3 regions of the Romboutsia hominis genome follow, and region 1 is predicted to be linked to each of the others. Evidence: riboswitches for the same ligand, from Rfam matches in the RefSeq annotation. Region 1 holds a riboswitch; each other region holds the start of a gene.
The links. A riboswitch is a leader RNA that binds a small molecule or an ion and turns the genes downstream of it on or off. The one in region 1 is predicted to bind S-adenosylmethionine.
Positions count from the first base shown of each region.

Region 1 (7,536 bases):
CGGCCTGAAATACTCTAACTAAAGATTTTCCTTCTTTTATTTGTAAACAATCCATTTTAAATCCCCCTTGATGACAATGTTCATTCTTTATATAATATGTGTCCATTATTTTATTTGTTACTTTATAAGTTGATTTCATATATTTTCATTTTTTTAATGCAATGTTTGTATAGATAAACTACTATTAAAATATAAATATCTTATACTAGATTTAATTAAATTGAGGTGATTTTTATAAAAACTTTAGTTATACAAATAGATGTTAATTCTAATAAATTAAAGAATATATCCACTATAGAGAGATATATAAATTTAGCCATTAATAAATCTAAAATAGATTTAGTTATACTTCCAGAAATGTTTTGCTGTCCTTATGATAATAAGAATTTTCCTGTTTATTGTGAGGTAGAAGGAGGAAATCTTTATAATATTTTATCTGATATAGCTAAAAAATATAATATATATTTGGTAGCTGGATCCATTCCTGAAAAAGATAATAGTAAAATATATAATACTTCTTATGTTTTTGATCGATGTGGAAATAAGATAGCAAAACATAGAAAAATACATCTATTTGATATTTCTATAGATACTGGCCAAAAATTTTTAGAATCTGATACATTATCATCTGGAAATGATGTTACAGTATTTGATACTGAATTTGGAAAAATTGGTCTTTGTATTTGCTATGATTTTAGATTTTTTGAGATATGCAAAATAATGGTTGATAAAGGCGCTAAGGCTATAATAGTTCCTGCATCATTCAACATGACTACAGGACCTATTCATTGGGAGCTACTATTTAAATCTAGAGCTGTTGATAATCAAGTTTATACAATAGGATGTTCTTCTTCCCGAAACAATAATTCTTCTTATATATCTTATGGAAACTCTATTTTAGTTTCTCCATTTGGGGAAGTATTAAATAGATTAGATGAAAAAGAGGGCTACTTTATAGCAGATATCGACTTTTCATATGTTGAAAAAATAAGAAATCAACTACCTTTATTAAAGCATCGTAGAAATGATTTGTATAATGTATCATATACAGATAATTCTAAAGTATAAATTTATTTTAATATATTATCTTAGTTTAATTTATTTGTAATTATTGAACTAAGTTTTTAGCTTTGTCAAAATCTAATACATAGTTAATAATAGATATCAACTTACTCCCTACTTCTATATCTTCATCACTTGCTAACCTTATATATATTCTTAACTCTTCCCAAAGCTTTTCTTTACCTAGATCTTCATTGCTTATATTATGAAGATCTCTTATTACTTCTATAATATTTATTTTTTTACTTTTATTTAGTGTATCATGATTTTTAATATAATCTATTGAAGAATCTACTAATTTAGTTAATTCCTTTTTATATTCTCTTATACTTAATTCTTTTTTGTATCCTACTAATTCTTTCATTAATTTTTCTAAATCAGATTTTGAGTAATTCCATACTCTACCATCATATTTTTTTATATTTTCTATACATGAATTATATTTATCTATTAGTTCTTCTAATCCTATAACTATTTCTAAATAGTTATTTTCTTCAATTAAGTTTTTGCATCTATTTATATCCTTATCAATCTCTCTTATTGTTTTATTCACATTTAGTCCTCTTTTCTATTTTAATTATAATTTTTATTATTATATATAATATATCAATTTACTTAGTTAATAAACATATTTTATCTCACTATTGTTATTTAAAATATTATACCTTTTTAATATTTTAGTTTATCTAATCTATTAATATAGAAAATATTTACTTTTAACAAAAAATAGCATAGATAAAATATCTACGCTATTAAATAATATTTTGTAATTTAATTTTTTTCTTTATATTTATAAATATTATATAAATTATATATATTTATAATAATTATAAGCGCATTAGATATGGCAACAGGATATGCTTTTACATATAATCCGTAAACTACAAATAAAAAACATCCTATAGAATTTATAATTCTAAGCTTTACTATAGATGTCATCGTTAATGATATAACTATAAATAAGGATGCTGAATATCCAATCCATTCAATAGGGTCAAAGCTAATCATAAAATTATCTCCTTTTTATTTCTTATAACTATTATTTGATATTTATATTTTTATATAACTATTTTATTATTATAGTAGTATTAATAGGTATATTATCATACATCCATCTAGCATTTTCTGTAGCTAATCTTATACATCCCATACTTATAGCTACTCCAAGTCTATCATCTATTACATAAAGTCCCTTAGGATCATATAGTATTGAGTGGTAATAGTAATCATCTACTATATTCATTGCATATTTTGCTGAACTTTTTTCTCCCCCTATAGCAGGATACTTTATACCTGACTTAAATATACCCTTTATTGTAGGAGTTGAGCTTTTTCCTACAGTGCTACTCCAAACGTGCAGTACCTTAAATCTATAATCTACTTTTTTTAATATATAGGTAAGTTTATCTTTAGTAGATGTAATTATAATATAGCCTGTATCACTTTTTATATGATTCTCATTTACAAACTCTTCCATATTTTTATCAAATTTGCTGTAATCTATCTGTCTATAGTATCTATTCATAAATAATATTTCACCTTCTCATAATAATATTTATTATAATTATGCTAATTATAAACTTTATGTGATATTTCAGTTAATTTAACTATTATTGTACGAATGTAAAAATATTAAGTTTATTTTTTACACTCGCTAAACTGATTGGTATTACTTAACTGTAATAATTATCTACTAATTTTTGAAATATCATAATTTCCTTAAGCGTAAAAAAAGTGAAGTTTTAAAACTTCACTTTTTAAGTATTATTATGTTTCATATACTTATATGATTTAACTATACATCGAGCTTGATTTATAGTATATATTGATATTTCATAGGATGATGTTATTATAAAAGTCGATACTACTCCTACTAAGAAATCATAGTCACCTAATGCCATAATCTCCTCCAGTATTGCTTTTATTATATTATATGAAACTAAAATTTTATAGTTACATTAAGCTACTTCTTTTTTCCTTTTATTAACTTTATTTAAGTTTGGAATACCAAATGTTATAGCTATTATTCCACAAGCTAACATTAACCAAGGATAATGTAGATATTTAATTAATTCAACAGGAGATATTCCTACCATCCCTGCAGCTGTTAATACTTGTGCACCATATGGAACTATGCCTTGCCAACAAGATGAGAATATATCTAATATACTTGCAGTTTTTCTATTATCTATATCAAATTTTGTAGCTATATCTTTTGCAAGTGGCCCTGCTGTTACTATTGCTATAGTGTTGTTTGCTGTACATAAATCTACTATACTTACTAATGCTGCTATACCAAACTCTGCACCTTTTTTAGTTTTTATTTTACTACTTATAAAATTAAGTATAAAGTCTATTCCACCATTTAATTTTATAAGTTCTACAAGTCCTCCGATTATTATAACAAGTAGACATAATTCATACATTCCTGATATACCACCTGATATAGCTTCTATAAATCCAAATAACCCAAATGAATTTGTAAATAATCCTATTGCACCTGCAAATACTACTCCAAAACTAAGTAAAACAAATACATTTACTCCACATAAAGCCCCTACTAAAACGCCTAAATATGGTAAAACTTTTATAAAATCATATCTATAGCTTGTGCTACCACCTAAACTATACCCTGATGTTATAGTAGCTAATAATATAGCAGTTATAATAGCTGCTGGTAAAACTATTAAGAAATTTACTCTAAATTTATCTTTTAATTCACATCCTTGAGTTTTGGTTGCTGCTATTGTAGTGTCTGATATCATAGATAAATTATCTCCAAACATAGCTCCACCTACAACAGCTCCTATTACTAATGGTGCTGGTATTCCTGTTTTAGCTGCAATTCCTATGCCTATTGGCCCAAGTGCTGCTATTGTTCCCATTGATGTTCCCATAGATATAGATATAAAACATCCTATTACAAATAACCCTGATACTAAAAGATTAGGAGGAAGAATTGATAAACTTAAATTAACAGTTGAGTCAACACCTCCCATTGCCTTAGCTACACTTGAAAAAGAACCTGCAAGTATAAATATCATAATCATAGATATTATATCTATATTACCTGCTCCTTTACAAAATACTTCTATCTTTTCTCCTAAACTAACTTTTCTATTAAGAGAAAATCCTACTATAGTTGCGATTATAAATGCTACTATTGCTGGCATTTTATAAAAATCCCCAGTTATTACCCCGCTACCTAAAAATACTATTAAAAATACACCCAGTGGTAATAATCCTAATATACTACCTTTTTTTGCTTCTTCTTTCATAATATACCTCCCTTTATATTAAAACTTCTAAAGAGTATAATTTTAATTTATTTAAATATACCTGATATTTTTTAATAAAAAAAACCTGAGATAACTCAGGCTTTGACAGCAAAAATTATACTCTCATCTTTCAGCTTATGCTGCAGGATTTAGCACCCGTATAATAATACTGGTTGCTGGGCTTCGTCGGGCCAGTCCCTCCGCCACTCTTGATAAGAATTATTTAATTATTTATATAATAGTTAATTTTCACAATTTTGTCAATATTATTTTTTAATTATTCTAATAAATCTACTTATAAATTATATATATTAATTTTTTATACATCTTAATTTATTATGATATATTAGCAAATAAAAAAGTCATAATTAAATTATGATTTAATTATGACTTTTATGACTATTTATTAATAAATACAGATTTTAATATATTTAATATTTCAGTAAATATCTCAACATTAGATTTTACATTTTCTTTAGCCACTACTATATCTGCTGTTACATCTGTTGCAACTTCCGCAACGTCTTTTACATTTTCACTAATATCGCTGATATTATCAACTAAATTAGGTAATTTACCTACTACTGTATGTATGTCATCAGAATTTGTTGATACCACTGTATTGATATTTTTAATAAATTCATTAATATTTTTTAAAGTTATTATTAAAAATATTAATGCACCTATACCTAATAATGCTAGTATTATATATATTACATTTAAATCTATGTACATAATGTTATTCTCCATAGCAATTATTCTTTATCCTTAGCTTCTTGTGGAGCTTGTAATAATTCTACAACATTAGTATCTACTACGTCTTCATTTTCTTTCTTTTTACTATCTAAATACTCTTTTATTCTTCTCTTAGATTCATTTACATTTGTAGTTAATTTTTCTTTTGTTTTGGCAGCCTTTTCACTTACATTTGTGTTTATATCTTTAGCTGTATTTTTTATATCTTCTCTAGTTTCTTTTCCTGACTTAGGAGCTAATAAAACCCCACCTAGTATTCCTGTTATAGCACCTGTTGCAACACCTAGTGTAGCTATTTTTATCTTTTTATTTCTTTCTTTTGCTTTTTTAGCTTTTTTCTTTTGTTCTATTTTTTTTGCTAAACTCATGCTCATCACTCCTATTGTTAATTTGTATTATACCATTTTTTACTATTTTTCTAATATTTCTAATACATATATACCCAAATTAGTAAGTTTTAAAACAAAATAATTTATTTTTCTATTTATTTTTTTATATTTCAGCTAAATTAAATTATATAAATTAAACTTACATTTTATTTATACGTATGCACATAATAATATAATAATTATGGAAGGTAGGAATTGCTATGAAACATAAAGATATTAAGAAATTTAGTATATTACTTTACATTATTTATATTTTATCTATAATATTTTTTCTATTTAACAAAGAATTTGGAAAAAGCGTAATTAGCTTAATTTCGCTTATAATTACTTTTGTGCTTACTAAAGCTTATTTAAAAAACTTAGCTATACTTGACTGCCCATTGTACATAATTGGAAACATTTTTATATTATCTTCTTTTTTACTAGGTTCATGTTATAGACTTTACGATATAATCCCATTTTATGATGATTTTCTTCATTTTTGGTCTGGATTTATATCTGTTAAAATTGGATTTAATATACTAAAAAATATTAGTAGTAAAAATAATAAACTTTTAATATGTATGATTCTTTTCTTCTTTGCAATGGGCATATCAGCAATTTGTGAAATATGTGAATATTTACTAGATGTCTTATTTAAGATGAATACGCAATCTGGCGGTTTAAAAGATACCATGATGGATTTAATAGATGCTTCATGTGGTGCTTTTTTTATGATTGTATATTACTATAGAAAGTATTTAAGGTAAAATATTATATTAAACTCAACACTATTAAATATAAACAAAGCTACTTAACATATGTTAAGTAGCTTTGTTTATATTTAATATATCTTTTTACAGTAATCATTGTTGAATATAAATAAACAATGAATTATTATATATTTTTCTATAAAAGCTAAATTGTTTAGCCTAGCCTTTTAATAGCTCCTTGGCTTACTTAAGAATTCTTGAACACGTTTCTTCTCTTTCTCACGTTTAGCTTCTTGTTCTTCTTGCTCTTGTTTTAATGCATCTTCATATTTAATGTATTCTATTCCAGCTTCTTCAAATAGCTGCTGGCCTAAGCCTGTAGGATACTCTCCTTTAAATATTACTTTTTTTATTCCTGCTTGAATAATAGATATTGAGCAAAATACACAAGGTTGAGTAGTAGCATACAATGTAGCTCCTTCACAGCTTATTCCATGTTTAGCACATTGTATTATAGCATTTGCTTCAGCATGCCCAGCTCGACATAGTTCTAAGCCTTGTCCTGAAGGTATACCTCTTTTTTTTCTCTCGCAATAGCCAATATCTGAACAATGAATAGTTCCAGCAGGACTTCCATTATAACCTGTAGCTATAATTTGCTTTCCTTTTATAATTACAGCTCCTACTTGTCTTGAAACACACGTACTTCTAACTTTACTATCTTCGGCTATATCCATCGCCCACTCTGTAAATAATTTTCTCATATGATATGCTCCTTCTGTTCATTTATTATTTATAAATATCTTTATATGTCAAAATCCCTATAACCTTAGTTAAATCTAATCATTATACCCGCATCTATAATCTTATTTTTTATTTTCTTAAAATCATCTTAACTCACACGTCATTATTTTTTCAAGAGTTATTATAAATTTGTAATATTTAACTACTTATTTAACATAAATGTATATAATATATTTTTTTAGTAATAATATTACTATCCCTTTAATCATGCTCCTTAGTCATTAATTTTATATAGCTTTATTTTTCAGTTTATTATTAAAAAAAGACAGAAATAAATTCTGTCTTTTTTTAATAATAGCCCTTAAGCATCTACTTAAAGGCATAATATATATTTATATAACATAAAGTTTTGAAATTATCTTATCATATTTACCTCTAGCCAAGCAAATACCACCTGCATACTTTATATATTCTTCTTCACTAAGTTTTCCTTCTTCAACTTCACTAAATCTATCAATAATATTAGAATTATCTAAAAAATCTTCTACACTTTCTAATATACAAATTAAATTTATCTTAAACCCATCTGAATTTAACTTTCTTTCTTGTTTTTCT
Region 1 is NZ_LN650648.1:1,798,069-1,805,604, forward strand. It holds gene FRIFI_RS08680 (DUF4397 domain-containing protein) at 1-55, opposite strand, end outside; gene FRIFI_RS08685 (carbon-nitrogen hydrolase family protein) at 226-1,068, shown strand; gene FRIFI_RS08690 (hypothetical protein) at 1,109-1,615, opposite strand; gene FRIFI_RS08695 (YgjV family protein) at 1,834-2,070, opposite strand; gene FRIFI_RS08700 (L,D-transpeptidase family protein) at 2,129-2,587, opposite strand; gene FRIFI_RS08705 (hypothetical protein) at 2,820-2,963, opposite strand; gene FRIFI_RS08710 (Na+/H+ antiporter NhaC family protein) at 3,021-4,340, opposite strand; SAM riboswitch class I at 4,461-4,559, opposite strand; gene FRIFI_RS08715 (hypothetical protein) at 4,740-5,075, opposite strand; gene FRIFI_RS08720 (YtxH domain-containing protein) at 5,096-5,464, opposite strand; gene FRIFI_RS08725 (DUF2238 domain-containing protein) at 5,686-6,234, shown strand; gene FRIFI_RS08730 (deoxycytidylate deaminase) at 6,405-6,941, opposite strand; gene FRIFI_RS08735 (hypothetical protein) at 7,314-7,536, opposite strand, start outside.

Region 2 (7,536 bases), 980 kb from region 1:
ATACAACTTCTTGATTATTGTTTTCAAATATTTTTATTATGGTGTTTATAGTAGTGGTTTTTCCTGTTCCCGGACCACCAGTTATTATTACCACTCCACCTTCTATTGCTTCTTTTACAGCTAACATTTGATTGTTAGCAAGCTTTATACCTTCTTCTTTTTCTACTACTCTTATCTCTTCTTCTATATCTATATTTAAATCTTTAAATTCATGCTGAGATAATTTTATTATTTGTTTACATACTCCATTTTCCGATAAATAGTATGGTATTAAATATATTAGATGTTGATTATCTTTTTTCTCTATATGTATTTTTTGATCATATGCAAGTTCTAGTATACACTCTTTTACAAGCTCTCCTTTTACTTCTAATAATTTAATAGCTTCTTGTATAAGGATATTTTCTGGTAGGTATGTATGACCATTCCCTAATGATTGGTTTAGAGTATAGAGTATCCCTTGAGAGACTCTATCTTTTGAATTTTTTTCAATTCCTATTTTACTAGCTATATTATCTGCTATTTTGAATCCAACACCTCTTATATCTTCCGCTAATTTATATGGATTCTTGTTTATAACTTCAATAGCTTTGTTTTTATACTTTTTATATATCTTCATACAGTAGTTAGGAGTTATTCCATATGGAGAAAGTTCTATTATTATATTTCTAAGCTCTCTATTTTCTTCATAGCTTTTTACTATCTGATCTATTTTCTTTTGACCTATACCATCCACTTCACTCAGCCTATGAGGATTATTTTGAATTATATCTAATGTACTTACTCCAAACTTATCCACTATTTTTTTTGCCATTTTTTCTCCGATTCCATGTATCATACCAGAAGATAAGTATACATATATCCCCTCCAGAGATGTTGGTGTTACTGGCATAAATTTATTTACTTCAAACTGAGTTCCATAAGTTTTATGATTTGTCCATTTTCCTTCAACTTCTATGCTTTCCCCCACCGATAAAGTAGGCATACAACCAACTATGACTACTTCATTATCTGAGTTAGCCAAGTGGGCTATAGTGTACCCATTATCCTCATTTTTAAATACTATATCACTTATCATTCCTTCTAATCTTTCCATATTCATCTCCTACAACCCATAATATTTCTATCGTTCACTTAAGTTGTATTTATTATACCTTTTATACCAAAAAAATTCACCCCTTTAAATGGGGTGAATTATCTATAGTTATTTTAAATTATTGTCCTAATGCTTCTTTTCTTAATAGCTCTGCTTTATCAGTTCTTTCCCATGGTAAATCTATATCTGTTCTACCAAAATGACCATAAGCTGCTACTTGCTTGTATATAGGTCTTCTTAAGTCTAAGTCTCTTATTATTGCTCCTGGTCTTAAATCGAAGTGTTTATTTACTAATTCTACTAATTTAGATTCTTCAACTTTTCCAGTTCCAAAAGTATCTATAAATACTGATAATGGTCTAGCAACACCTATTGCATAAGCTAACTCTATTTCACATTTATCTGCTAGTCCTGCTGCTACTATATTTTTAGCTACATATCTTGCTGCATAAGCTGCTGATCTATCAACCTTTGTTGGATCTTTTCCTGAGAATGCTCCTCCACCATGTCTTGAGTATCCTCCGTAAGTATCTATTATTATTTTTCTTCCTGTAAGACCTGTATCTCCTTGTGGTCCTCCTATAACGAATCTTCCTGTTGGGTTGATGTATATTATAGTTTCTTCATCCATTAAATCTGCTGGTATAACAGCTTTAATAACATGCTCTATTAAATCTTTTCTTATTGTTTCGTTAGTAACTTCTTCTCCATGTTGAGTTGATATAAGTATAGTATGAACTCTAACAGGAGTATTTCCATCGTATTCTATTGTAACTTGAGTCTTTCCATCCGGTCTTAAGTACTCTAAAGTTTTATTTTTTCTAACTTCTGTTAATCTTCTAGATAGCTTATGAGCTAAAGATATTGGAAGTGGCATTAACTCTTCTGTTTCATTACAAGCGAAACCAAACATTATACCTTGGTCTCCTGCTCCAACCTTTTCTATTTCATCTTCAGCATTTTCACCTTCTCTATTTTCTAAGGCTTCATCAACACCCATAGCTATATCGCCTGATTGTTCATCTATTGCAGTTATTACTGCACAAGTATCACAGTCAAATCCATATTTAGCTCTGTCATACCCTATTTCTCTTACTGTTTCTCTTACTAATTTAGGAATGTCTACATATGTATTAGTACTTATTTCTCCTGCTACTAATACTAATCCTGTTGTAGTTGTTGTTTCACAAGCTACCCTTGCATGTGGATCTTTCTCTAATAATGCATCTAGTATAGAATCTGATATTTGGTCACAGATTTTATCTGGATGCCCTTCAGTTACTGATTCCGACGTAAATAAATGTCTTGCCATTTGTATCTCCTCCTTAATATAATTCATTTTATTTAGATTTGATTTCTAATCATTTATAATGATTTTCACTAAAATACAACCTAATTAAATCTTAAGAGCTAGGAGTTTAGTAATTATTTATCTAATAAAAAAACCTCTTCTTATTAAGAAGAGGTTAATTATTTCGTATATGCTAATTAACTAACCTCATCTCTCAAAACTATAAAGTCTTGTAGGATTTAGCACCTTTTCCCTAATGGGTGGTTGCTGGGCTTCACAGGGCCTGTCCCTCCGCCGCTCTTGATAAGGTAATCAAGAATTTATTAAGTTATTATTTTGTATCACTAACTTATATGTTACTACCTTTTTTATATACTGTCAATCTTTTATGCAATAATTTTTTGCTTGTCTATTCAAACTATCTTGTATCCTATTTAATAATTTTTTCATATTATATCTTATAAATCTATATAGGTCTTTTTTTATCCTATATTTCATATATTCTTGTGAAGGGGGTGTTCCTATGTATCTGGCCAAGGTCAATTATAATAAAGAAAATGTTGTTGAAATCCTTTGTTCTGTACTTAGAGACATAATAAATGATAATACAGTTGTGGTCTGTATAGGAACAGATCGGGCTATAGGTGATGCTCTTGGCCCTTTAGTTGGCACTATGCTTAAAAATAGCGACTTTAATTTCCCTGTCTACGGAACCTTAGATAATCCTATTCATGCTTTAAATATATATGAGTCTATCGAACATATAAAAAAGGCTCATCCTAACGGAAATTTTCTAGCTATTGATGCATGTCTGGGTGCAAAAAATAATATAGGAAATATCCAAGTCAGAGAAGGCCCTATTCTTCCTGGCAAGGGGGTAGGTAAAAAATTACCTCAAATAGGAAACTATTCTATTGTAGGTATTGTAGATAAGATAGATGAAAATAATAGATTTTCTTTTAATAACGTTCGACTTAGTTTTATATTAGAACTTGCCGAACTTATATCTTTATCTTTACTTCTTTCTACATGACAAATCAATATTTAATATAGCCTGTTCTTTAGATTAAATTTTTATAGGTTAGGCTATTTATCTGCTTTTTATTATTTTTAATGTTCTGCATACAAATTTTGACATATAACATATTTCAAAACAATTTTACTTGATTGTTTTATCTAATAATTTACTTACATCATATATCAATCTTAGAAAAATAAAAATAAGGCTATTTCCTTAAAGGAAATAGCCTTATTTTTATTTTTCTACAAGAGCAAACATTAACTCTCCACTACATACTAATTCTTCATTAACAAAAGCTTTTGCCAAAGCTTTTCCAATATTTCTTCTTATAGATGTCATTTCAACTTCCATAGTTAATGTATCCCCAGGTCTTACTTCTTTTTTAAATCTAACTTTATCTATACCTGCAAATACACCTAATTTTCCTCTATTCTCATCTACTGACATCATAGCTACACACCCTACTTGAGCCATAGCTTCTATTATAAGTACTCCTGGCATTATCGGGTATTCTGGGAAATGACCTTGGAAAAATGGTTCATTTACACTTACATTTTTTATACCTTTAGCTCTTTTTCCCTCTTCTAATTCTATTATCCTATCTACTAATAAAAATGGATATCTATGTGGTATTAATTCTTTTATTTGGTCTATATTTAACATTTAAGTACCCTCCTAATTATCTCCTTTTGAAGGTACCTCCTGTTTCAAGTAAATCTAAAGAACTTAAAGCAATTCCTGTACCTTTTGCAACACAAGATAAAGGTTCATCAGCCACTACAACTTTAATTCCTGTTCTATCTTCTATTCTTTTGTCTAGTCCATATAACAATGAACCTCCACCAGTCATTATTATTCCAGTATCACTTATATCTGCTGCTAATTCTGGTGGTGTTTTCTCTAGGACAGAAAGCGTTGATGCAACTATCTGCTCTGAGCATTCATTAAGAGCTTCTAGCATCTCAGTTGAATTTATAACTATGGATTCTGGTAATCCTGTAATTAAATTACGTCCACTTATTTTAATGCTCTTTTCATCTTCTCTTTTATATGCACAACCTACTTCTATTTTGATTTTTTCTGCAGTTCTTTCTCCTATAAGAAGGTTATATTGTTTTCTGATATATCTTACTATAACTTCATCAAATCTATCTCCACCCATTTTTATGGATTCACTAACTACAGCTCCTCCTAGAGATGTCACCGCAATATCTGCTGTTCCTCCACCAATGTCTATAACCATGCTTCCATTAGGTTTAGCTATATCTACTCCTGCTCCTATAGCCGCTGCTATTGGTTCTTCTATTATATATACATCTCTCGCTCCAGATTGTCTTGTAGCTTCTTCTACAGCTCTTTTTTCAACATCTGTGACCCCTGTAGGAACACATACCATTATTCTTGGCATAAAAAATCTACCAAAACCTTTTTTATCTACAGCTTTATCTATAAAATAAGTTAACATTTTTTCAGTTACATCATAATCAGAAATTACACCATCTCTTAGTGGTCTTATAGCTACTATATTACCAGGTGTCCTTCCTATCATTCTTCTAGCTTCTTCTCCTACCGCTAAGACAGATTTAGTTCTTTTATCGATTGCTACAACAGAAGGCTCTTCTAATACAATCCCTTTTCCGCTAACGTATACAAGAACATTAGCAGTACCTAAGTCTATCCCTATGTCCGCTCTAGACATGTTCTCAACTCCTTTTTGCATATTTTATATCTAAACGACTCATTGTCTAAAACACTCCTATAATACAAAATATACAAAAATACTACTTTAGTCAAGAATAATAAAAAAAATGTAGGCTTAACCTACATTTTTTTTGGAGCTCTTTTCATATTTAAGCTTTGTAGCCATTCCTCCTCTTATGTGTCTTTCAGATTTATTTTTTTCTAAAACCATCTTAACTTCTTTAGCTAGAGACGGGTTTATTTCTTCTAAACGTTCTGTTACATCTTTATGTATTGTACTTTTACTAACTCCAAATGTCTTCGCTGTTTGACGAACAGTTGTATTTTTCTCTAGTATATATTTAGCCACAACGATTGCTCGTTCCTCTATATGAGATCTCAAAGCTTTCCCTCCTCACATACTAGCCTTAATCATATATATGTGAGAAAGAAAAGAAATATAACAGACTTAACCAAATTTGATTAAGTCTGTTATATTTTATTTTATTAAACTCATTGGATCTATTGATTCTTTTCCTTTGAAGGCTTCTATATGAATATGTGGTCCCTCTGCACTCTCAACTACAGATGTATTTCCTGCTAAAGCTATTACATCTCCTTCTTTGACTGCTTGTCCGTCTTTAACTTTAATATCTTCACTTAAATTAGAATATATTACTGTTTTACCTTCACTTTCAACCTCAACTGACATACCATTAGCATCATCTTTAAAAATGTTAGTTACTTTTCCTGATAATAAACTTTTTATACTTTGTCCTTCTTTACAACTTACGTCTAAACCTTTATGCACTTCCCATAAGTTCAATGTTTCTGAGTAACTAGGTTCCTTTGCTGAATATTCTCTAATTACTTTTTCTCCTACAAATTCAAGTTTCGATGTTTTTTTAACCTCTTTATTTTTTGCTGTTTCTAAGTTTTCCTTTGATTCTGTAGAAGTTGGCACAGCTTCTTTATTTTCATTTTCTATTAGATGAACTTCATCTTCTTTTTTACTATTTTCTTTATCATTTACTATTTCATTATTTGCTGCTAGGTCGTTAACATCATTCTTTACAAACCAAACTCCTCCGACCGCAAGTAAACTAATGCATACAAATAATGCCAAATAAAATCCATCTTTTTCTAGTAGCTTTTTCATACAGCACCTCCAAATATATTTATGTATTTGTATTCTTATCTTTTATTTATATTTTTATACAATTTATACATATTTTGGATTAATTAAAAATGAATTTTATCTATTAATATATATGAAACTGACATATTTCCAAAGATTTCTCCCGTTTTTTTAATACCTTTTTTATACTTTTAAAATTCTTGCTATATTATCTGTACAAACTATTAACATTTCTATACTTAATATAAAAAAGAGCTTGATAAAAGCTCTTCTAATTAATATAAGTCTGTTATATCTGTTTCTTGATAATAATGATTTAGTATTTCATAATATCGATACCCTTCCTCTGCCATACCTTGTGCTCCCCACTGACTCATTCCAACACCATGTCCATATCCTTTTACTAAAAAATCTATATGATTCTCTCCAAATTTTAATTCAAAATTGGAGGAATTTAATTTAAATATACCTCTAATTTCTCTTCCTCTAATCTCCTTATTCCCAATTTTTATTTTATCTACAGATCCACCATCACTTCTATTTAAAATTTTTATTTGATTCTCTAGGTTAGATGGATTTAAACCTGCATTTTTATAATTACTATTTATAGCATTTATAAAATCTTTATTGCTTATCTTTAACTCAGAAGTATATTTAGGAGAGTACTCTTTATCATAAGGGCTTTCGACAGATTGTAAATATGGATATGCTTGTGCAAATACTTCTTCACAGTTTTCTGTCTTTCCTGATGATGTAGAGAAATACAGTGTAAGTATAGGTTCTCCCTTATAAGTTATTATCTGACCCTTTGTATCTCGTACTGCTTGCTGTATTTTAGGGTAATATTTATCCATCCAATCTTGTCCATTCTTTTCTTTTAATTCTTCATAATTCTTATATTCTTGGCAATGATTATAGTCAGTACATACGACTGCATTGCTATGCTGATTTGATTTTCCTTGATTTTCTTTATACATTACATAAGTTCTTGCTGCTACAGCTTGTGCTTTAAGAGCTTCAATATTAAAGTCTACAGGCATCTCTCCTGCTAAAACTCCACATAAATATTTTTCTATATCCATCTTCTCAGTCTTATTAGTTTTATGATTGTATATATTTATTAAAGGAGCTTCTTTATCAACTGTTTCATAGTTGATTATCTTTTTTTTAGGATTGCTTAATGCCGATTCTTTTTGTATAGCCTCTATCCCATCGTAAGATACTACACTTAAAAATACAGGAACTGCTATAGACAAACCAACTATACTTCCTAAAAATACTAAAGGGTTATTCATATATTTTCCTCCTTA
Region 2 is NZ_LN650648.1:2,782,340-2,789,875, forward strand. It holds gene recD2 (SF1B family DNA helicase RecD2) at 1-1,096, opposite strand, end outside; gene metK (methionine adenosyltransferase) at 1,215-2,408, opposite strand; SAM riboswitch class I at 2,592-2,697, opposite strand; gene yyaC (spore protease YyaC) at 2,911-3,420, shown strand; gene fabZ (3-hydroxyacyl-ACP dehydratase FabZ) at 3,643-4,071, opposite strand; gene mreB (rod shape-determining protein) at 4,088-5,107, opposite strand; gene spoIIID (sporulation transcriptional regulator SpoIIID) at 5,225-5,491, opposite strand; gene FRIFI_RS13440 (M23 family metallopeptidase) at 5,588-6,247, opposite strand; gene spoIID (stage II sporulation protein D) at 6,502-7,521, opposite strand.
Region 2: linked by a shared signal. The riboswitch ahead of metK (methionine adenosyltransferase) and the one ahead of FRIFI_RS08710 (Na+/H+ antiporter NhaC family protein) in region 1 are both predicted to bind S-adenosylmethionine.

Region 3 (7,536 bases), 150 kb from region 1:
AACCATTTGAGAATCTCCATGTTCACCCATAGAATATGCATGTATAGATCTTGTGTCCACTTCATCTAAATATTTAGATAAGAAGTTTTTTAATCTTGATGAATCTATGGTAGTTCCTGTTCCTATTATTCTGTTTTTAGGAAGTCCAGATAACTTCCATATATGATATGAAATTATATCAACTGGATTTGAAGCAACTACAAAGAAACCATCAAATCCTGATTTCATTATTTCCTTAATTACTGAGTTACATATAGAAGCACTAACTTCTAAAGTATCAAGTCTAGATTGACCTTGTTTAGGTGCTGGTCCTGCAGTAAATATAACAATATCAGCATCACTACAATCTGCAAATGTTGCTTGTCTTATTTTAGTTCTTTGAGACATAAATTCTACTCCGTGAGTTAAATCCCAAGCTTCGCCTTTAGCTTTTTCTTCATTTATATCAATCATTAAAAGCTCATCACATACACATTGATTAACTAGTGCAAATCCACAGCTAGACCCAACTAGTCCCGTACCTACTATTGCTATTTTTCTTAATTTTAAACACATAAGTCATCCTCCTAAAGTTGTCTTTTGTAAAGTGTTTTGAAATGAATTTATTTGTATGGCTTAAGAAATAAGATAAGTAACCTATAAATTTTATTAGTTAAGTCTATATTGGTTATAAAATCATTATTATATATTTATTTTATAAAAAATTATAAATTGATGTATTCGGCATTATTATACTGCTGAATCTTTATAAAGTAAAGGATGAATTGATAATAAAAGAATAAAAAATCATTAAATTATATAAAGTTAAAGTAGCTTTTGTATTATATTTTACTTAAAAATTTGATTATAGATTCATATATAGATAGCTAGTATTTAAAATAAAGTTATTATACAATATATAACTAGTAAAAGTGATGTTATATAGTTAGCAATTTTAACATTAAATTTAAAGTAAGATAAGTATTTTATTAACTTTGGTTTTAAGTATTTATTAAATATTGAATATATAAAAATAAGTGAAAATCCACTCAGAGTATATGAAGAAATATTATGTATAAATTGTGGTAAATGAAATATATTAACTGTGATAACAAGCATAAGCAAAGTAAATGTAGTTGAGAGTATGTTAGAGTATTCTTCAGGTTTTAATATATATTCATTAAAAAAATTTTTATCATCAAAATTTATAATTTCACTTACTATCTTGTCTATTGACATAAAATCATAGTCATTGGTATAAACTCCAACATCAACTAAGTAAAGTGTTATTTCTTCATATATATGAATAATTTTTTCTTCAAAAATTTTTCTTATCTTAAATATGTCTTTTTCTAATACATTGTATATTTCGGTTTTTATTATATTCTTAATATCCCTATTAGAATCTAATTTAGTTTTTATATAAAAGCTTCCATCACAAAGTAAAAACTTATCATTTTGATTTCTTATGATTATCCCAATATATTCATTCATAATATCACCACTCATTGAAAATTTATGTAAATTATAGCATATTAGTTGATATTATCAATATTAAAAAATTATAAATATGAATAAATTAATTTTATATATGCAAGCAAGCTTAAATGAATAAACATAAAAAAGTATTTGACAATTATAAATTTAGTCACTAAACTGTAAATATATATGTAAAGACACATGTAATATGAATTAAATATACTAAATTAAAAAATATATTTGGAGGAGAGATATGAGAACTAAAAATATTGTATTATCAGCACTTTTATGTGCAATGGGAATTATTATACCAATGTTTTCACCAATTAAAATAATATTAGAACCGGCATCTTTTACATTAGCTAGTCATATACCAATATTTATAGCTATGTTTATATCATCAAAGACTGCTCTATTTGTAACACTTGGAACTACAATAGGTTTTTTATTTGGTGGTTTCCCATTACCAATTGTAATTAGAGCACTAAGTCATTTATTATTTGTTAGTATTGGGTGTATTTACTTAAACAAAAATAGGGATCTTATAAAGAGTATAAAAAGTTCTTTAGGATATTCATTTGTTATAGGATTAATTCATGCTATTGGAGAAGTTTTAGTAATTATACCTTTTTATTTTTCATCAAACCTTTCGGAAGGATTTTATAATCAAGGTTTTTTAGTATCTGTTATAGGATTAATAGGAGTTGGAACTATAATACATAGTATGTTAGATTTCTCTTTAGCAGTTTATGTATGGAATATTCTACCTAAAGAGGTTAGAAATAAATATGTAGTAAAAACTCAAAACTAGACAAAATTTTATAGAATATAGTAATTTGGAATAATCAATAATTAAGCAAAAATGGTAAGTTATAGTATAAAATATTTTATGAACATATACATATAAATATATATATAAATTAATTTATTAAATTATAATTTCGATAATTATAATATATAATACTTATTAAATAATAAAAATAAGTAGAAAGTCTTTTATTAAGAATGGTGGAGGGACTGGCCCTATGAAGCCTGGCAACAGCTAACTTAGTTAGAATTGTGCTAAATCCTGCAGGAGTTTTCCTGAGAGATAAAAGGCATATTGATTTGTTGCGTTAATAAAAGGCTTCCTAGATAAAAGGGGGCTTTTTTTATGAAAAATTATAACAAGTAAACTTTATGTGTAAGAGGGGGATATAAACCAAATGTTGGGGAGCCTATGGTGTATCCTTTGGTTCAAAGTACAACCTTCAAATATGAAGATCCAGACTTAGTGGCAGATATATTTGATTTAAAAGCAGATGGCCATATGTATAGTAGAATAAGCAATCCAACAGTAGCAAATTTTGAAGAAAAAATAGCATATCTTGAAGGTGGCGTCGGAGCAGTTGCAGTTAGTTCAGGACAATCGGCGGTGCTTTTAGCTATTTTAAATATATGCAAAAGTGGAGACAATATAATATCAGTATCATCACTATATGGTGGAACTTATAATTTATTTAATATAACTCTTAGAAGTTTTGGAATAGAAACAAAATTTGTATCCAATAATGATGATAAAGAATATATACTATCCTTAGTAGATGAAAATACTAAAGCTATATATGGAGAAACTATAGGAAATCCAGGACTAGATATATTAGATTTTAAGAAATTAAGTGAAATAGCTAAAAAGGGGGATATTCCTTTTATAGTTGACAATACAGTAGCAAGCCCGTATTTATGTAATCCTATAAATTTTGGTGCAAATATAGTTATACATTCTACATCAAAATATATAGATGGTCATGCAGTGGCACTTGGAGGAATAGTTATTGATTGTGGTAATTTTAATTGGGATAATGGGAAATATCCATTATTAAGTGATGGAGATGTTAGTTGTCATGATATTAAATATGTTGAAGAATTTAGGAAAAGTGCATATATAACAAAGTTAAGAGCATCACTGCTTAGAGATTTAGGTAGCACAATGAGCCCTTTTAATCCATTTTTAAGTAATCTAGGATTGGAAACACTTCATCTTAGAATGAAAAAACATAGTCAAAATGCTTTAGTATTAGCAAAGTATTTAGAAAATCATGAAAAAGTAAGTTGGGTAAACTATCCATACTTAGAAAGTAGAGAAGATTATAAGAAAGTAAAAACTTACTTAAAAGGTGGAAGTGGAATATTAACATTTGGTATAAAAGGTGGAATAAATGAAGCTAAGACTTTTATAAAATCTTTAAAATTAGTAGATTTAGCAATACATCTTGGATTTAATAAAACATCAGTACTTCATCCAGCTAGCACTACTCATAGCCAACTGTCTAATGAAGATAAGATAAAGTGTGGAGTTAGTTTAGAGATGATTAGAGTATCTGTTGGAATAGAAAATATAGATGACTTAATAAATGACTTTGATATAGCACTTAAGGAAATATAATATGACTGTATATCTTTGTAAAAAAATAAATGGAGCCAAATTTGTAGATAGTTGTATAATAGAAAACAAAATTTATAATAAAAAGTTATATAGAAAATTTAGTTTAGATAAGATCAGCCCTCATTGTAAAACTATAGGTATACTAAATCTTATGCCTAATAAAGTAGAGACAGAGGCTCATTTATTAGAGTTATTTTCAAAAATGAATGAGGATATAAATATAAAGTTTATAAGGCTTAAAACGCACGTATACAAAAATTGTAATAGACTATATTTGATGAAAAATTATTATACCTTTGATGAAGTAAAATATGATTTAGATGGACTTATAGTTATAGGAGCTCCTATTGAAAAAATAGATTTCAAACAGGTTAAATATATAGATGAATTAAATTATATATTTGATTATTCTATTAAAAATCTAAAAAGTATGTTAAGTATATGTTGGGGAGCACAGGCTTGTTTAAATCATATATATGGAATAAATAAAGAGATACTTGATAAGAAGATATTTGGAGTATATAAGCATAATATACTTTGTGATGATGAAATACTTAAAAATATAAATAATGGTTTTATATGTGCTCATTCTAGGCACACTATATTAAATAGGAAAGATTTAAAAAATTGTAAATCTATAAAAATACTATCAACAACAGATGAAGGTATAGAGCATATTATAAAAGGGAAGTACAATGACTATTATATATTTGGACATCATGAGTACGATAAAGAATGCTTGAAAAGAGAGTATATAAGGGATAGAAATAAAAAAATATATATAGATATACCTAAAAATTATTTTATTGAAGATGATATGAACAAAGGAATAAGTGTAGATTGGATGGAACACAGCATTAAGATATACAACAATTGGATTAATATAATTTAATAAGAAATTAAGCAAGCTAGTTAGATAACTAGCTTGTTTAGTTTGGAAAAATAAGTACATAGTAATATTAAAAATCTATATGTATAATAAATATATTATGTAAATAATTAATATAAATTTTAAATAGGTGAAAAAATGCAAAATTATAATGAGATTAAACTAAAAGAATTAAAAAAATGGAAAAAGAAAATACGAAAAAAACCATCTATAATAGATAAAGCATCAAAAGAAACTCAAAATAAAATAAATTCCGTTTTACCTCAAAAGTACCACGAAATATTAACTGTAGCTATAAAAAATATGACTAAAATGGTTTTATTTGGGTCTAAGTATACTACTAAAAAACCTATACTAGATATATCTTTAGAAGAAAGAGATAATCTAGCTCTTGAAAAGATAAAAATTTATAAGAGAACTGCTATGATAGAAGGTGCTGGAACAGGGGCAGGAGGCATATTTATAGGGCTTTGTGACTTTCCATTACTTCTTAGTATAAAAATAAAGCTTATTTATGAAATTGCTAGCATATATGGATTTGATACAAATGATTATAAAGAAAGATTATATATATTAAACATATTTCAGCTTGCTTTTTCAAGTAAAGAGCATGTAAACTATGTATTTGAAAATATGGAATGCTTTGATGATTTTAAACATAAGTTATCTGATGATATTAATGCATTTGATTGGAGAAGCTTTCAACAAGAGTATAGAGATTACATTGATTTAGCAAAGTTATTTCAGTTAGTGCCAGGAATAGGAGCTTTTGTTGGGGCATATGTAAACAATAAATTAGTAGATAAACTAGGTGAATATGCAATATATGCTTATCATATGAGAATATTAGATGATAAAGACCACGAGGCTAAGAAGGAAAACTTTATATATACAAAATATAAAAATTTTATTAATAAAATAACTTTATAATATATGCCAAGTAATTTGACTAGTATATTAATTTGTGTAAGTTTATAATGTGTATTTTAAATATAACATTAATATATAAAGTCTCATAAGATATTATAACTAGAGTAAAATAGTTTAGGGGGGGAGTAGCCATGGAAAGCCCTACAAAGAAAGTTTTAATAGATAGTAGTTATGGGAATATAAGTAAAGTAAACTCAAAAGATGAAGTAATATTAGTAGGAGTATATCCTTTTGAAGGAATCTCCTATGTCGATAATATAGAACTTATTTTAAAACCAGAAAATAGTGAGCATATTACTGTTAATATCAAATATTCTGGTTATAATATGCAACTATTTTTAGGAGATTTTACAGGAGACAATAAATCAGAAATAATGGTTAGAGGCGGATTCGGGGGGTCTGGAGGATTTGAAATTGGAGTTATATATAAATATGAAGATGGTAAATTAATAGAGATATTTAACCAAGATATATTTTATAAAAATAATAATTGTAGCGCAACTTTTAAAGATGATTATAAGGTAAGCGTAAATTGTGGAAAGAAAAAATATACAATAGACATTTCATCAAAAGAAAAAGAATATCTGGAGTATTTATATTTACCTAATAGTAAGCTTAAAAATGCAGTTGACGCATATGTAGATGCACCAAATGGAATTTTTCCCACAAAGCAAATTTACAATAATTATTATGAACTCTTAATACAACAAAGAGTAGTCGGAATATCTAATGCAGATACATTAGGTATTATACAAACGTATAGTAACTTAATAGATTCAAATATAAAAAACATATATAAAGGATTATTACTTACCGATTATAATTATAGGAAAAGACAAAGATATAATAAATTTATTACTGAAAAAGATGTAAATAATTATGACTTTAAAAATTTAAAAGGTAATTATTTAAATAGAAATAGTATTTATTCTGCAAGAGATTTTAAGGTAAATAAAGATAGTATGAATTTAATAGTAAATAATATATTTGAAGAAAAAAATACTTTATACCTTAATGGATATTTACTAAACTTAACAGAAAATACTATTAATGATATTAATAACTTTAAGATTGAGTTAAAAGATGCTACTGGCAGAGTATTTGCTAAAAAGATTTTTAAGAGAATAGACATAAATGGAGGTTTAGAGGCATTTGAAGGTAAAAAGATACTGCTGACTTTTTTTGGAGAAGAGTATAATTTATATAATATAAATACAGGCAATTTAACGTGGGATTATAATTGCGAGATTATATAAAAAACTAGCTAGATAGTTTTTTTTAATATATAATAAATAATTGCATACAAAAGATAAATAAAAAAATTACATAGGAGGTATATCGTGCAGGCAGAGTTAAGTAACAGAAGTAAAGGTATAATATGTATAATAGTTTCGGCATTTGGATTTGCTATGATGTCGGCTTTTATAAAATTAGCAGGAGACTTACCAACTTTTCAAAAGACATTTTTTAGAAATTTAGTTTCTTGTGTAGTAGCATTTATAATGGTTACAAAAGCAAAACAAAGTTATTTTGGAAGTAGGGAAAATAGAAGATTATTAAACTTAAGATCAGCATTTGGCACACTTGGTATAATATTTAATTATTATGCAATAGATAGAATGGTGTTATCAGATGCCAATATGTTAAATAAGTTAAGTCCATTCTTTGTTATAATATTTTCTGCGTTATTTTTAAAAGAAAAGATAAAAACTAATCAAATAGCTGCTGTATTAGTGGCATTTGTAGGAGCTTTATTTATAATAAAACCAACATTTGATTTAGAAATGTTACCATCAATTGTGGGTGTAGCAGGTGCTTTATGTGCGGCATCAGC
Region 3 is NZ_LN650648.1:1,644,041-1,651,576, reverse strand. It holds gene FRIFI_RS07965 (L-lactate dehydrogenase) at 1-555, opposite strand, end outside; gene FRIFI_RS07960 (hypothetical protein) at 874-1,473, opposite strand; gene FRIFI_RS07955 (hypothetical protein) at 1,712-2,269, shown strand; SAM riboswitch class I at 2,452-2,555, shown strand; partial or broken gene FRIFI_RS07950 (O-acetylhomoserine aminocarboxypropyltransferase/cysteine synthase family protein) at 2,645-3,883, shown strand; gene FRIFI_RS07945 (homoserine O-acetyltransferase/O-succinyltransferase family protein) at 3,885-4,775, shown strand; gene FRIFI_RS07940 (EcsC family protein) at 4,911-5,702, shown strand; gene FRIFI_RS07935 (hypothetical protein) at 5,834-6,958, shown strand; gene FRIFI_RS07930 (DMT family transporter) at 7,043-7,536, shown strand, end outside.
Region 3: linked by a shared signal. The riboswitch ahead of FRIFI_RS07950 (O-acetylhomoserine aminocarboxypropyltransferase/cysteine synthase family protein) and the one ahead of FRIFI_RS08710 (Na+/H+ antiporter NhaC family protein) in region 1 are both predicted to bind S-adenosylmethionine.